3 regions of the Leclercia sp. CFBP8987 genome follow, and region 2 is predicted to be linked to each of the others. Evidence: predicted binding sites of a transcription regulator. Region 2 holds the regulator's gene; each other region holds the start of a gene.

Region 1 (4,534 bases), 2.1 Mb from region 2:
TGGTTAAAATCGAGGTGTTCGCCCGCCTGCTCAATGACCTGCAAGCGGAAGGGGAAATAGATGCCCAGGCACTAAGTCAAATATTGTCGGAAAAAACCGCTGAGATAAACGAAGCTGGTAATGATATCTGGCTGAATCTAATTACCTGTGAAAAAAACACGCCCATTTTTTATAAGCTAGAGGATGAATAACGTGAAGGATGTTGATAACAACAACGTTTATTTAGCTTTAGATGATAAAAAGAGCGATGAATTTATCTTAGAGCAAAATCTGGCTGCGCTGAAAGAGATTAAAAACGCTGAAATACAACGTATTGCCAAAGAATTGCTCTCGATTCCAGCAGGTCTGGTGCGGCTGAAATGGCAGAACCGCCGTGAAATTTATCCGTTACAGGTTAAAGAAGAGATCTACGGTGCGGCAATTAATGCCATTATGCAGCAGCGCCCAGACTTAAAAGAGAAAATACTGGCCCGGCTGGAAACCAATTATCAGTATTTGCGGGCCCGTGAAACCGCCACCCTGCGCGTTACCCGTAAACTGGCCGATGAAGGCTATCGTACCACCAGCGTGAGCACCGTCGCGCTGAATGAAGACGTACTCGCCGCGAAAACGACACCCCCTGCGCAAAAGCCGTAACCCCCAGCGCGTCCCGCTCCGCCTGTTGCTATTGGTTTAAGGATTATCCTGAATGATCCTCACTTCCCGGTTGATTCTTCTAAGCTTAAAGCCTGATCACCCACTCAAGGAGAACCTCAATGGCAAATTCCCAGAGCAAAATTCAGGACCCAACCACCCAGTACTACACTGGCGAATTCCCGAAGCAAAAACAGCCCATCCCCGGGGTGCAGAGCAAGATGGATCCGGTCCCGGATTGCGGCGAGAAGAGCTACAAAGGCAGCGGCAGACTACAGGATCGTAAGGCACTGGTGACAGGGGGCGACTCCGGTATTGGACGCGCTGCCGCCATCGCTTACGCGCGTGAAGGCGCAGACGTTGCGATTAACTATCTGCCTGCCGAAGAAGAAGACGCGCAGCAGGTTAAGCAGCTGATTGAAGAAGCCGGACGCAAAGCGGTACTGATCCCCGGTGACCTGAGCGATGAAAAATTTGCCCGTTCGCTGGTGCATAAAGCCCATCAGGAACTCGGCGGACTCGATGTGCTGGCGCTGGTGGCCGGTAAGCAGGTGGCAGTCGAGAATATTGCTGATATTACAACGGAGCAGTTTACACAGACATTTACCGTGAACGTGTTCGCCCTGTTCTGGATAACCCAGGAGGCGCTGCCGCTGCTGCCGGCCGGGGCGAGTATCATCACCACCTCGTCGATTCAGGCCTATCAGCCAAGTCCGCACCTGCTGGACTATGCGTCTACCAAAGCGGCGATCCTTAACTTCAGCCGCGGGCTGGCGAAGCAGGTGGCGGAGAGCGGCGTGCGCGTTAACGTGGTGGCCCCAGGCCCTGTCTGGACGGCGCTGCAAATTTCCGGCGGTCAGCCGCAGGAGAAGATCCCGCAGTTTGGTCAGCAGACCCCAATGAAGCGCGCAGGGCAGCCTGCGGAGCTGGCACCGGTGTACGTCTATCTGGCGAGCCAGGAATCAAGCTATGTGACGGCGGAAGTGCACGGCGTGTGCGGCGGGGAACATCTGGGGTAGTTGTGCAGTGCCGGGTGGCGGCTTCGCCTTACCCGGCCTACCGATTCTTTGCGGGCTGATGCCCTCACCCTGACCCTCTCCCACGGGGAGAGGGAACAAACATTAAAAAAGGCAACTTACGTTGCCTTTTTGCGTTTTATTTCGCCACAGTCTTCTCTTCGCCTACCAGGCCAATCTTCAGGTAACCCGCCTGATGCAGCGTGTCCATTACCCTCATCATGGTTTCGTAGTCGACGGTCTTGTCAGCACGGAAGAAGATGGTGGTCTCTTTCTTGCCGTTAGTCAGGGTATTCAGCGCCGGGATCACCGACTCATCCGTTACCAGATCGTTACCCAGGAACATGGATTTATCGGCTTTCACGGACAGATAAATCGGTTTTTCCGGGCGCGGCTGCGGCTGACTGGATGATGCAGGCAGATTGACCTTCACGTCTACCGTCGCCAGCGGCGCAGCAACCATGAAGATAATCAGCAGAACCAGCATGACGTCGATAAACGGCGTCACGTTGATTTCGTGCATTTCGCCGTTATCGTCCAGATTTTCATTAAGACGCATTGCCATGACGAATCAACCTAAGTGTAATTTCTGAGCAGAACGGACCGGCTTCACGGCGCTGGCACTGAGGTCCAGATCGCGGCTTTGCAGCAGCAGGACCTGAGCGGCAACGTCACCGAGGGTCGCTTTGTAGCTGCCGATCATACGGGCAAAGATGTTATAGATGACCACCGCCGGGATAGCGGCAACCAGACCAATCGCCGTCGCCAGCAGGGCTTCTGCGATGCCGGGGGCCACAACCGCGAGGTTGGTGGTTTGGGTCTGGGCGATGCCGATGAAGCTGTTCATGATGCCCCAGACCGTACCGAACAGACCGACGAACGGTGAAATCGCACCGATGGTCGCCAGGTAGCCGTTACCGCGCCCCATATGACGACCAATGGCCGCCACGCGACGCTCCAGACGGAAGCCGGTACGCTCTTTAATCCCTTCGTTGTCTTCGCTGCCTGCAGAAAGCTCAAGCTCGTTCTGGGCTTCGTTGATTAACTGGGTGGTCAGGCTTTTGGCCTGGAAGGAAGAGGTCATGTCGCTCGCCTGATTCAGGTTGCGGGCCTCGGCCAGCTGCTGCTGCTCGCGCTTAAGACGGCGCTTGTGAGAGATAAGCTCCACGCTCTTGCTAAAGAAAATAGCCCAGGTGACGACGGACGCCAGAATCAGGCCGATCATCACAATCTTCACCACGATGTCGGCATGATTATACATACCCCAGACGGAGAGATCCGTCTGCATCAAATTATTACCCACTCGGTATCTCCAGGACGCAAATCACAAAATCTGAGCATAATAATATCAAAACAACGTCGAATTGATAGTAGTTCTCATTAGTATTTACATAGTGCCGTAAATTCGTTTCATTTTCCTTGCGCTTACGCAGGAAAAATTTCCCGGAAACATATTTTAAAAAATATTCCGCTGATCCCACCACCCTTATCGCGACCATTTTTACTTTCGTGATAGTGTGGACGTCCAGACGTATAAAAACAGGTTGCGCAGACATGAAAGAGAAGCATCTTGATACCACCCTTGTCCAGGCGGGACGCAGCAAGAAATATACCCTCGGTTCGGTGAACAGCGTGATTCAGCGCGCCTCGTCGCTGGTGTTTGAGACCGTCGAGGCGAAAAAGCACGCCACCCGCAACCGGGCGAAGGGCGAGCTGTTTTACGGGCGTCGCGGGACGCTGACCCACTTCTCATTACAGGAAGCGATGTGCGAGCTGGAAGGCGGCGCAGGCTGCGCCCTGTTCCCGTGCGGTGCGGCGGCGGTGGCCAATACTATTCTGGCGTTTGTTGAACAGGGCGACCATATCCTGATGACCAACACCGCCTACGAGCCGAGCCAGGACTTCTGCACCAAAATCCTCAGCAAGCTGGGCGTGACCACCGGCTGGTTCGATCCGCAGATCGGCGCGAAGATTGCCGATCTGATCCAGCCCAATACCCGGATCGTGTTCCTCGAATCGCCTGGCTCCATCACCATGGAAGTGCATGATGTGCCGGCCATCGTACAGGCGGTACGCAGCAAAGCGCCGGACGCCATCATCATGATCGATAACACCTGGGCGGCAGGGGTGCTGTTTAAGGCGCTTGATTTTGGTATCGACATCTCTATTCAGGCGGCGACCAAGTACCTGATCGGCCACTCGGACGGCATGATCGGTACGGCGGTCTCCAACGCCCGCTGCTGGGAGCAGCTGTGTGAAAACGCCTATCTGATGGGACAGATGGTGGATGCCGATACCGCCTACATGACCAGTCGCGGCCTGCGTACCCTGAGCGTCCGCCTGCGCCAGCATCATGAAAGCAGCCTGAAAGTCGCCCAGTGGCTGGCGCAGCATCCGCAGGTGGCGCGGGTTAACCATCCTGCCCTGGCGGGCAGCGTCGGGCATGAATTCTGGCAACGTGATTTTACGGGCAGCAGCGGCCTGTTCTCGTTTGTGCTCAACAAGCGCCTGAGCAATGACGAGCTGGCAAACTACCTCGATAATTTCTCCCTGTTCAGCATGGCCTACTCGTGGGGCGGCTTTGAGTCGCTGATCCTGCCCAACCAGCCAGAGCAGATTGCCGCCCTGCGTCCGGGCGGAGAAGTAGACTTTACCGGGACCCTGATCCGTCTGCATATCGGCCTGGAAAACGTCGAGGATTTGATTGCCGATTTAGAGGCCGGATTTGCGCGTATCGAATAACACCGGGTCATAAAAGCACTCCGCGGACACTTTTCTCCTCAATCGATGCAGAAAAGTCTGATTTGTTGCGCCTGCGATCAAAGCCCGCAGGCGAAATAGGGAGTACAATAGGCCCATATACGCTGTTCCACAGGAAAGCCCAT
Region 2 (4,534 bases):
AATAATTCTCCCATCGTCCTGGTGCATGGCCTGTTTGGCAGCCTGGATAACCTTGGCGTGCTGGCACGGGATCTGGTGACCGACCACGCGCTGCTGCAGGTGGATATGCGCAACCACGGTCTGTCGCCGCGCTCGGCAGAGATGACCTACGCCGACATGGCCCAGGATCTGCTGGATACGCTGGATGAGCACAATATTGAAAAGGCGATCATGATAGGTCACTCAATGGGCGGCAAAGCGGTCATGGCGTTGACGGCCATAGCCCCGGAGCGGATTGCCGGGCTGGTGGTGATCGACGTCGCCCCAGTGGATTACGACGTACGCCGCCACGATGAGATCTTCGCTGCCATCAATGCCGTCACCGACGCCGGGGTCAGCACCCGCCAGCAGGCCGCGGCGCTGATGCGTGAACATCTGGATGAAGAGGGCGTGGTGCAGTTCCTGCTGAAATCCTTCGTCGACGGCGCGTGGCGCTTCAACGTGCCGGTTCTCTGGGATCGGTATGACCAGATCGTCGGCTGGCAGCCGGTCCCGGCGTGGCCGCACTCTACCCTGTTCATCACTGGCGGCAATTCCCCGTATGTCACCGAAGCGTACCGCGATGCGCTGCTGGCGCAATTCCCTCAGGCCAAAGCGCATGTCATTGCCGGGGCCGGACACTGGGTTCATGCTGAAAAACCGGACGCGGTGCTGCGCGCTATCCGCCGTTACCTCGCTGACATCAATAATTGATTAAAAAGAGAGCGACTGGTCGCCGGCAGGCCTCCAGTCGTTGGCGTGCCGTTTTCGGTGATGTATGATGGCGCGCTTATCGCCCGGGCATTAGCAGGGTGTCTTGTTTCCCCCGAAGTCTCAGAATCATGGCCAAAGAACACACGGACCGCACGACAATAGATCTGTTCGCGAATGAGCGTCGCCCGGGACGACCGAAAACCAATCCGCTATCGCGTGATGAACAGCTGCGCATTAATAAGCGCAATCAGCTTAAACGCGATAAAAGTCGTGGGCTTAAACGCGTCGAGCTGAAACTGAATGCTGACGCTGTCGATGCGCTGAATGAGCTGGCGAATGCCCGTGATATCAGCCGCAGTGAGCTTATCGAAGAGATGCTGATCGCGCAGCTCGAGAAATGGCACGGCAAGGTTTAACTCAGAAAACTCCCCTTCTTGTTGCTTTCATGTAGCACAGAGTGCAGTCCTGCGTGATAGCAGTTTCCGCAGGCTTCTCTGTTCTGCTATGATTGCCCTTATCCGTGGCTAAATTGCGCCACCATACCATTAAGTATCAAGAGGTTATTTTACTCATGGCAATCATCGGCATTTTTTTCGGCAGCGACACGGGTAACACCGAAAACATCGCAAAAAACATTCAAAAACAGTTAGGTAAAGACGTTGCCGATGTGCATGACATTGCGAAAAGCAGCAAAGAAGATATCGAAGGTTACGATATTCTGCTGCTGGGCATCCCGACCTGGTATTACGGTGAAGCGCAGTGTGACTGGGACGACTTCTTCCCGTCTCTGGAAGAGATCGACTTCAACGGCAAGCTGGTAGCCCTGTTCGGCTGTGGCGATCAGGAAGACTACGCAGAATACTTCTGCGATGCCCTCGGCACCATTCGCGACATCATTGAGCCACGCGGCGCGGTGATTGTGGGCCACTGGCCAACCGCTGGTTACCACTTCGAAGCCTCTAAAGGTCTGGCCGATGATAACAACTTCGTGGGTCTGGCTATCGACGAAGACCGTCAGCCGGAACTGACCGCTGAGCGCGTGGACAAATGGGTTAAACAAATCCGCGAAGAACTGCACCTCGACGACATCCTCAACGCTTGATGATGTCGCGGCGCAACGCTAAAGTTGCGCCGCATTGATAGGTAATTCCAATCAAAATAATTGCTACAAATTTTTAACTTTTGCTGCCATACCTGTACAATGATCCAGGAGTAAACGGGGAACCTTGTAACAACTTTGTTGGCGGTACCTCGTTTTTATAAGCATACTTTACTTGAGACTTGCAGTTTTCATTACGTCATGGCAGTTCTATAATGAGACGCATTATCCCAGGTGCATTTTCTGTCACTTCTTCTTTAGAAGTGAATCGTTTAGCAACAGGACAGATTCCGCATGACTGACAACAACACCGCATTAAAGAAGGCCGGACTGAAAGTCACGCTTCCACGGTTAAAAATCCTGGAAGTGCTTCAGGGTCCGGATAACCATCATGTCAGTGCGGAAGACTTATACAAGCGTCTGATCGACATGGGCGAAGAGATTGGTCTGGCTACCGTTTACCGTGTACTGAACCAGTTCGACGATGCAGGCATCGTCACGCGTCATAATTTCGAAGGCGGTAAATCCGTGTTTGAACTGACGCAGCAGCATCACCACGATCACCTGATTTGCCTCGACTGCGGCAAAGTGATCGAATTCAGCGATGATTCCATCGAATTACGCCAGCGCGAAATTGCCGCACGTCACGGCATTCGCCTGACCAACCACAGTCTGTACCTGTACGGTCACTGTGCCGAAGGCGACTGTCGCGAAAATGACCACGCGCACGACACGAAGTAATCCCTGCATCGACACTGAGCCAACCTGACGGTTGGCTTTTTTTTTGCCTTTTTACAGGCAAAAAAAGAGCCCGGTGGCGCTACGCTTACGCGGGCCTACGGGCTCAGTTCCGGCAGTTTGCACCACCGGGCGTGGCAAAAAGCAGATTACTTCGCGTTGTTGCTGCGGATCTCCTGCCAGATTTTATCGCAGTTTTTGGTCACGTCCTGATTGTTACCCGTTTTACGCGCCTGAATACAGGCCTGGTAATCCGCCACTCTGACGGTTTCCTGGGTCGCAAACTGTTCGTGTGCCTTCTCCTGGCGCAGCACGTCCAGTACGCTCTGGCAGGCCTCGATCTTTTCTGGCGAACCTTCAGCGGTATTGATGCACGCGCTGTAGGCCTCTTTCAGACGCGTGTCTTCTTTCTGGGTCTGGGGTTGTGCGCAGGCGGCCAGTCCTGATGCCAGCACCGCGACCAGTACGATTTTTTTCAGCATAACGGTCTCCAGTCAGGCGGGGAATTCCCCGCCCGGATTGTCATCAGAAGATGGTGAATGGGGCGATAACCATAAACTTCACGTCACGCTCATCCTGGAAGATGTTGCCGTAGCCGCCGCCGTAGCTTGGGATATCGGAATGGTTGTCATACTGCGTGAAGTGCAGTTTGAACATAGTCCCTTTCGCGCGGCCATCCTGCAGGGTGTAGATCGCATCCAGGCTGTAGGCCGATTCCTTGATCTTGTTCGAGGCGATATCTTCACGCTGACCGGCACTGTTGATTAACCAGTCGGCCGGTTTCGCATCCCAGGCGTAGACATAAGACGCGCCAACGCTCCAGCCCGCCAGATTCCAGTTGCTCAGATCGTACATGGCGCCGAAGAAGACCGCTTTTTCGCCGTTGGCGTTAAAGTCGGAGCGGTTATCCCACCACACGTCCAGACGACCGTTGGAAGACGCATAGGTTGGGGTCATACGCTGCAGGAAGTAACCCTGCTGCCCTTCTGCCTTGACGTAAGTCCCTTCCAGACGTAAATCGACCTGCCCGACTTTGTAACCCAGGGTCAGCGCCTGTAGCCAGGCCGTACCGTCGTAGATATCGTTCACGGTGCCGCTGTCGGCTTTATCACGCGTGCCGTAGAACTGATAGGTGGTAGAGAGCGGACCGCCGACGATATCCAGCTTATAGCTGGCTTTGGCAAAGTACTGATCGATGAAGCCTTCAGCCTGACCAAAAGCGGCTTCCAGGATCAGGTTATTTTTGAAATCGTACTTCGCGCCGAAGGAGTGGAGATAGTCGACGCGGGTTTTTCGGTCATTCTGATAGAACTTGTCCATCTCGAGATGCCACGGCGCTTTGTACTCGTTGGTCCACATATAAGAGAAGCTCAACGCACCGCTATCGCCGTAGTCAAAGTTGGCCCCGGCTTCGGCACCCTGATAGGTACCCGGCATAAAGCTCCAGTGCGGCGCTAACAGGGTTTGACCGGTTGGCTGTAACCAGCCGCCGCGGGCCCAGGCCGGACCGTATTTAAATTTTGCTGCCGCTTTATACAGGCTGATCCCGCTCTTATCGCCGGACCAGTCCTCTTTATAGGCTTTGTTGCTGGAGGAGAAAGCGATTTCGTTCGGGTGGCCGCTGTCGCCGTTTTCCGCCATTTCGATGGCAGTGAAGGCAGCCAGATCAAGGCCGAACATGTCAGCGGCATAGCCGGACTGGAAATCAAGATTGGCGTTCCAGGTGGAGTGAGCGAGGTTAGTTTTATATTTATCTGACTCAACATCTTTACGGTCACGTTCACGCTGCCAGTAATAGATACCGCCCGTGAGGGTTGAATCATCAATGAAACCTTCGGCCTGAGCTTCCGGAGAAATCACCCAGCCTGACATTGCTGTAACACCGGCGATAGCCAGCGCAAGCGTACTACGTTTGCCACTAAACGTACGCATAATTAATCCTCTTTGACGTATTAAAAGCGCCTA
Region 3 (4,534 bases), 670 kb from region 2:
GGTGATGCCCAGTTGCTGTAATTGCCTGTCTCGTCGGGATGCCATTGCGAAAACTCCTGTCTGTCAGGCGCGCAAATATACCAAATGTGTCGAATCTGCGCCATCTACCTACTATAATCCCCGCCTGAGTTTATTGAGGAACAATTCATGTCTGCATTTACCCCGGCAAGTGAAGTCTTGCTGCGCCACAGTGATGATTTCGAACAAAGCCGTATTCTGTTTGCCGGAGATATGCAGGATGACCTGCCTGCCCGTTTCGAGTGCGCTGAGAGCCGCGCCCACACCCAGCAGTATCACCACTGGCAGTTACTGAGCCGCCAGATGGGCGAGCGTGTTCGCTACAGCCTGGTAGCTGAGCAGAGCGACGTGGCGGACTGCGATACGCTGATCTACTACTGGCCGAAGAACAAACCCGAAGCCCAGTTCCAGCTGATGAACCTGCTCTCCCTGCTGCCAGTGGGCTGCGATATTTTCGTGGTCGGTGAAAACCGCAGCGGCGTGCGCAGCGCCGAGCAGATGCTGGCAGATTATGCCACGCTGAACAAAGTCGACAGCGCCCGCCGCTGTGGCCTGTACCATGGTCGTCTGGACAAAAAACCGACCTTCGACGCAGAAAAATACTGGGGCGAATATCAGCTGGATGGCCTGACCATCAAAACGCTGCCGGGCGTCTTCAGCCGTGACGGTCTGGACGTTGGTAGCCAGCTGCTGCTCTCCACCTTCACGCCGCACACCAAAGGTAAAGTGCTGGATGTCGGCTGTGGCGCAGGCGTGCTCTCCGTAGTACTCGCCAGCCACTCGCCGAAGGTGCGTTTAACCCTCACCGATGTCGGCGCATCCGCGATTGAAGCCAGCCGCGCGACCCTGGCCGCTAACGGCATTGAAGGTGAGGTATTCGCCTCCAACGTGCTCTCCGACGTGACCGGTCGTTTCGATATGATCATCTCCAACCCGCCGTTCCATGACGGGATGGAAACCAGCCTCGAAGCCGCACAGACGCTGATCCGCACCGCGGTACGCCATCTGAACAGCGGCGGTGAGCTGCGCATCGTGGCGAACGCCTTCCTGCCGTATCCGAAAGTGCTGGATGAAGTCTTCGGCTTCCACGAAGTACTGGCCCAGACCGGCCGCTTTAAGATCTACCGCGCGATCATGACCCGTCAGGCGAAGAAGTAACGTCCACATCTGGCCCGATCTCCCCGATCGGGCCATTTTTGCAACAATCAAAACATCCGGCACAATTATCTGTTGACGAATAGCTGAAAACATCTAGAATGCGCCTCCGTGGTTGCGATACTTTTTTGTATCGTTGGTATGCGAAGGTGGCGGAATTGGTAGACGCGCTAGCTTCAGGTGTTAGTGTCCTTTGGATGTGGGGGTTCGAGTCCCCCCCCTCGCACCAACAACCATGATTGATATTGCTCGCACTGGGCGAAGGTGGCGGAATTGGTAGACGCGCTAGCTTCAGGTGTTAGTGTCCTTAGGATGTGGGGGTTCGAGTCCCCCCCCTCGCACCAACGAGGCGATATCAATAAAATAAGATGACTGTGCGAAGGTGGCGGAATTGGTAGACGCGCTAGCTTCAGGTGTTAGTGTCCTTAGGATGTGGGGGTTCGAGTCCCCCCCCTCGCACCAATTATCTTATCTCTCTCCTGCAATTCTCTCTTGTTATCCTCTCAGTTCAGATTCATCGCCAGAACCCACATGCCCGCAATCAGCGCGACACAGGATGGCAGCAGCACAAAGTGCCGTAGTTGTTTATGCCAGATCATGGCGGATGAGATCAGCAATCCCGACACGATAATCAGTTTCCAGACCGCCAGCGACAGATCGGTAAAGGCCAGCCCGGCCATCATCGCCCCCGGCAGTATCACTCCCCATCCACTCCCTAACGCTCTGCTCAACATGATCTGTCTCCCGCCTCGATAATGATAACCAATATCATATGATATAATTTCTCATTTGTCAGCGCAGGGCGTAAATGTGTAAAAAATCTTGCGCACGGTTTTATCTATAGTTAGGATTGGCAATCATTATCATTTAGATTTTTATCCAGCTCACTTATGGCCATACGCTCCGCACACGTCATTGAGAATGTTATCTGGCAAACCCGCCTTCCGACCGGGCCTTCAGGGCTTGCGGATGCGGTACGCGATGCCATTGCCGAAACGCGTGCGCATATGCTGGATGTCATTAAGCTGGATGAAACGCCTCCGCATCACGCCCTGACGCTGGCACAGTGGCAACGCCCTGCCGAACTGCAGTCGCTGCTGGCGACCTATGCGGATCACATCTATCGCAATCAACCTACGTTAGCGCGCGAAAACAAGCCGCTGCTGTCGCTGTGGGCGCAATGGTATATCGGGCTGATGGTGCCGCCGATGATGCTGGCCCTGCTCACTCAGGACGTGGCGCTGGATCTCTCCCCTGAGCACTTCCACGTTGAGTTTCACGAAACCGGGCGCGCCGCCTGCTTCTGGATCGACGTCCAGGAAGACAGTCAGACGACCTCGCTTTCTGCGCAGCAAAGAATTGAAGTGCTGATTACCCGGGCGCTGATCCCGGTGGTTGAGGCGCTGGAAGAGACAGGTGAGATCAATGGCAAGCTTATCTGGAGCAATACCGGGTATTTAATTCACTGGTATCTGACCGAAATGAAAACCCTGCTGGGTGATGAGAAGGTCGACGCGCTGCGCCAGTCCATCTTCTTTGCCCGCCAGCTGTCGGATGGGCGTGATAACCCGCTTTATCGTACGGTGGTTCCGCGCGACGGGTTGCTGGTGCGTCGCACCTGCTGCCAGCGCTATCGCCTGCCGGATGTGCAGCAGTGCGGGGACTGCACGCTTAAATAAACGGGTGCGGCCTGATGCCCTCACCCTGGCCCTCTCCCACGGGGAGAGGGTACACACATTAAAAACGGCAACCTTTTGGTTGCCGTTTTGCTTTTACCTATGCCACCTGCTGACTTTCTTCGTCGGCACGCTGAGCCTCTTCGGCTTCCTGCGCCAGCAGCTGCTTCTCGTACACTTTGAAGAACGGGTAGTAGATGATGGCGGAAACGAGGGCTAACAGCACCACCAGGACCGCCGCGCGGAAATCCCAGCCCAGCGCCCAGGCGGCCCCCACTGGCGCCGGCGCCGTCCACGGCACTACGGAAATCACGCGCCCAATCAGATCCAGCTTCATCGCCGCCCACGCCAGCACCGCATTCACCATCGGGGCCAGCAGGAACGGAATAAAGAACACCGGGTTCATAACGATCGGCGTACCAAAGATCACCGGTTCGTTGATGTTGAAAAGACTCGGCACCACGCTCAAACGACCAATCGAACGCAGGTGCGCCGAACGGCTACGCAGGTAGCAGAACACCAGCCCCATCGTCGCCCCGGAGCCGCCAATCACAATGAAGAAGGTCCAGAACGCTTCCATAAAGATATGCGGCAGCGGCGCGCTCTGCGCCAGCGCGGTCTGGTTAAGCCCGAGGTTGGTCAGCCAGAACATCTGCAGCATCCCGGAGACAATCGCCGCCCCGTGAATGCCTGCAAACCACAGCAGATGGCCGATCAGCACCGCCAGCAGGATTGCCGGCAGCGAATCCGCAGCGGATACCAGTGGCTTAAAGATAGCCATAATGGCCTGCGGGATCAGCATGCCAAACTCCGACTGAATGAACAGGCTCAGCGGATAGAGGGTTAACACCACCACCAGCACCGGGATCAGCAGATCGAAGGAGTTTTTGATCATCGGCGGAACCTGATCCGGCAGGCGAATACCGATGTTGTGCGCCTTCAGGAAACGCATCATCTCCACACAGTAGATCGCCACCAGAATGGCGGTGAAAATCCCGGTTCCCCCGAGGCTGTCCACCGGCAGCATGCCTTTTGTTTTTGGCGCAGCAATCAGCAGGAAGGCCATCAGCGACAGCATGGCGCACATGAAGGGATCGAGCTGGTGCGATTTGACGTAGTGCTTGCCGAGGTTATAGGCGATAGCGGCGCAGATATAGAGAGACATCACCCCCATGGTCATATCGAACGGGGTCAGGATCTGGCCTTCAAACTGTTTCGCCATATCCAGCCAGGCGCGGGCAAAGCCCCAGGTGGTGTCCGGTGAAAACGGCGGGTAGGCAAACACTAATAAGAAAGAGCCGACAATCATAAACGGCATGGCGGAGATAAAGCCGTCGCGGATCGCCATCACGTGACGCTGGGAAGAGATGCGTCCGGCAATGGGGCTGACATAGTTTTCGACAAAGCGGAATATCAGGTTAAACGCAGCATGGTTGGCAGACATAACGGCTCTCCTGTCAGACGATCGTTTCGGGCGCAGTCACGCCGCACGGTGTTCCATATACCACTTTCACCACCTTGCTGGTTCGCTTACCAGCGGTACTGCTCAAACGGATAGGTTTCATAATCGACTCTTATTATTTATGGGATACAGGGGAAATGACGTAATCAGTATTAATCTCTGATTCGCGGTCTGCAACCGGTTACTGTAACCGGTTTCCGTGATTGTGAAGAGGATCCAGAAA

Evidence for each region. Region 2 encodes Fur, which represses iron uptake genes when iron is present. Its sites were predicted from a motif close to ATAATAATGAGAACNACTATCAA; they were not measured.
Region 1: a site for Fur is predicted at 3,014-3,036, ahead of exbB (tol-pal system-associated acyl-CoA thioesterase). Genes of this name have one in related genera too.
Region 3: a site for Fur is predicted at 1,923-1,945, ahead of fhuF (siderophore-iron reductase FhuF). Genes of this name have one in related genera too.

Annotation. Positions count from the first base shown of each region.
Region 1 is NZ_CM188255.1:4,103,973-4,108,506, forward strand. Features, by position in the region: gene SOM40_RS19710 (hypothetical protein) at 1-191, shown strand, start outside; gene SOM40_RS19715 (cytoplasmic protein) at 184-636, shown strand; gene SOM40_RS19720 (SDR family oxidoreductase) at 756-1,652, shown strand; gene exbD (TonB system transport protein ExbD) at 1,789-2,214, opposite strand; gene exbB (tol-pal system-associated acyl-CoA thioesterase) at 2,221-2,952, opposite strand; gene metC (cystathionine beta-lyase) at 3,204-4,391, shown strand; gene yghB (DedA family general envelope maintenance protein YghB) at 4,533-4,534, shown strand, end outside.
Region 2 is NZ_CM188255.1:1,316,502-1,321,035, reverse strand. Features, by position in the region: gene ybfF (esterase) at 1-732, shown strand, start outside; gene ybfE (LexA regulated protein) at 861-1,148, shown strand; gene fldA (flavodoxin FldA) at 1,304-1,834, shown strand; gene fur (ferric iron uptake transcriptional regulator) at 2,126-2,572, shown strand; gene chiQ (ChiQ/YbfN family lipoprotein) at 2,719-3,048, opposite strand; gene chiP (chitoporin ChiP) at 3,095-4,501, opposite strand.
Region 3 is NZ_CM188255.1:650,020-654,553, reverse strand. Features, by position in the region: gene SOM40_RS03115 (DNA polymerase III subunit psi) at 1-45, opposite strand, end outside; gene rsmC (16S rRNA (guanine(1207)-N(2))-methyltransferase RsmC) at 148-1,176, shown strand; tRNA gene SOM40_RS03105 (tRNA-Leu) at 1,317-1,402, shown strand; tRNA gene SOM40_RS03100 (tRNA-Leu) at 1,432-1,517, shown strand; tRNA gene SOM40_RS03095 (tRNA-Leu) at 1,550-1,635, shown strand; gene SOM40_RS03090 (DUF1435 domain-containing protein) at 1,677-1,907, opposite strand; gene fhuF (siderophore-iron reductase FhuF) at 2,064-2,852, shown strand; gene SOM40_RS03080 (PTS sugar transporter subunit IIC) at 2,950-4,293, opposite strand.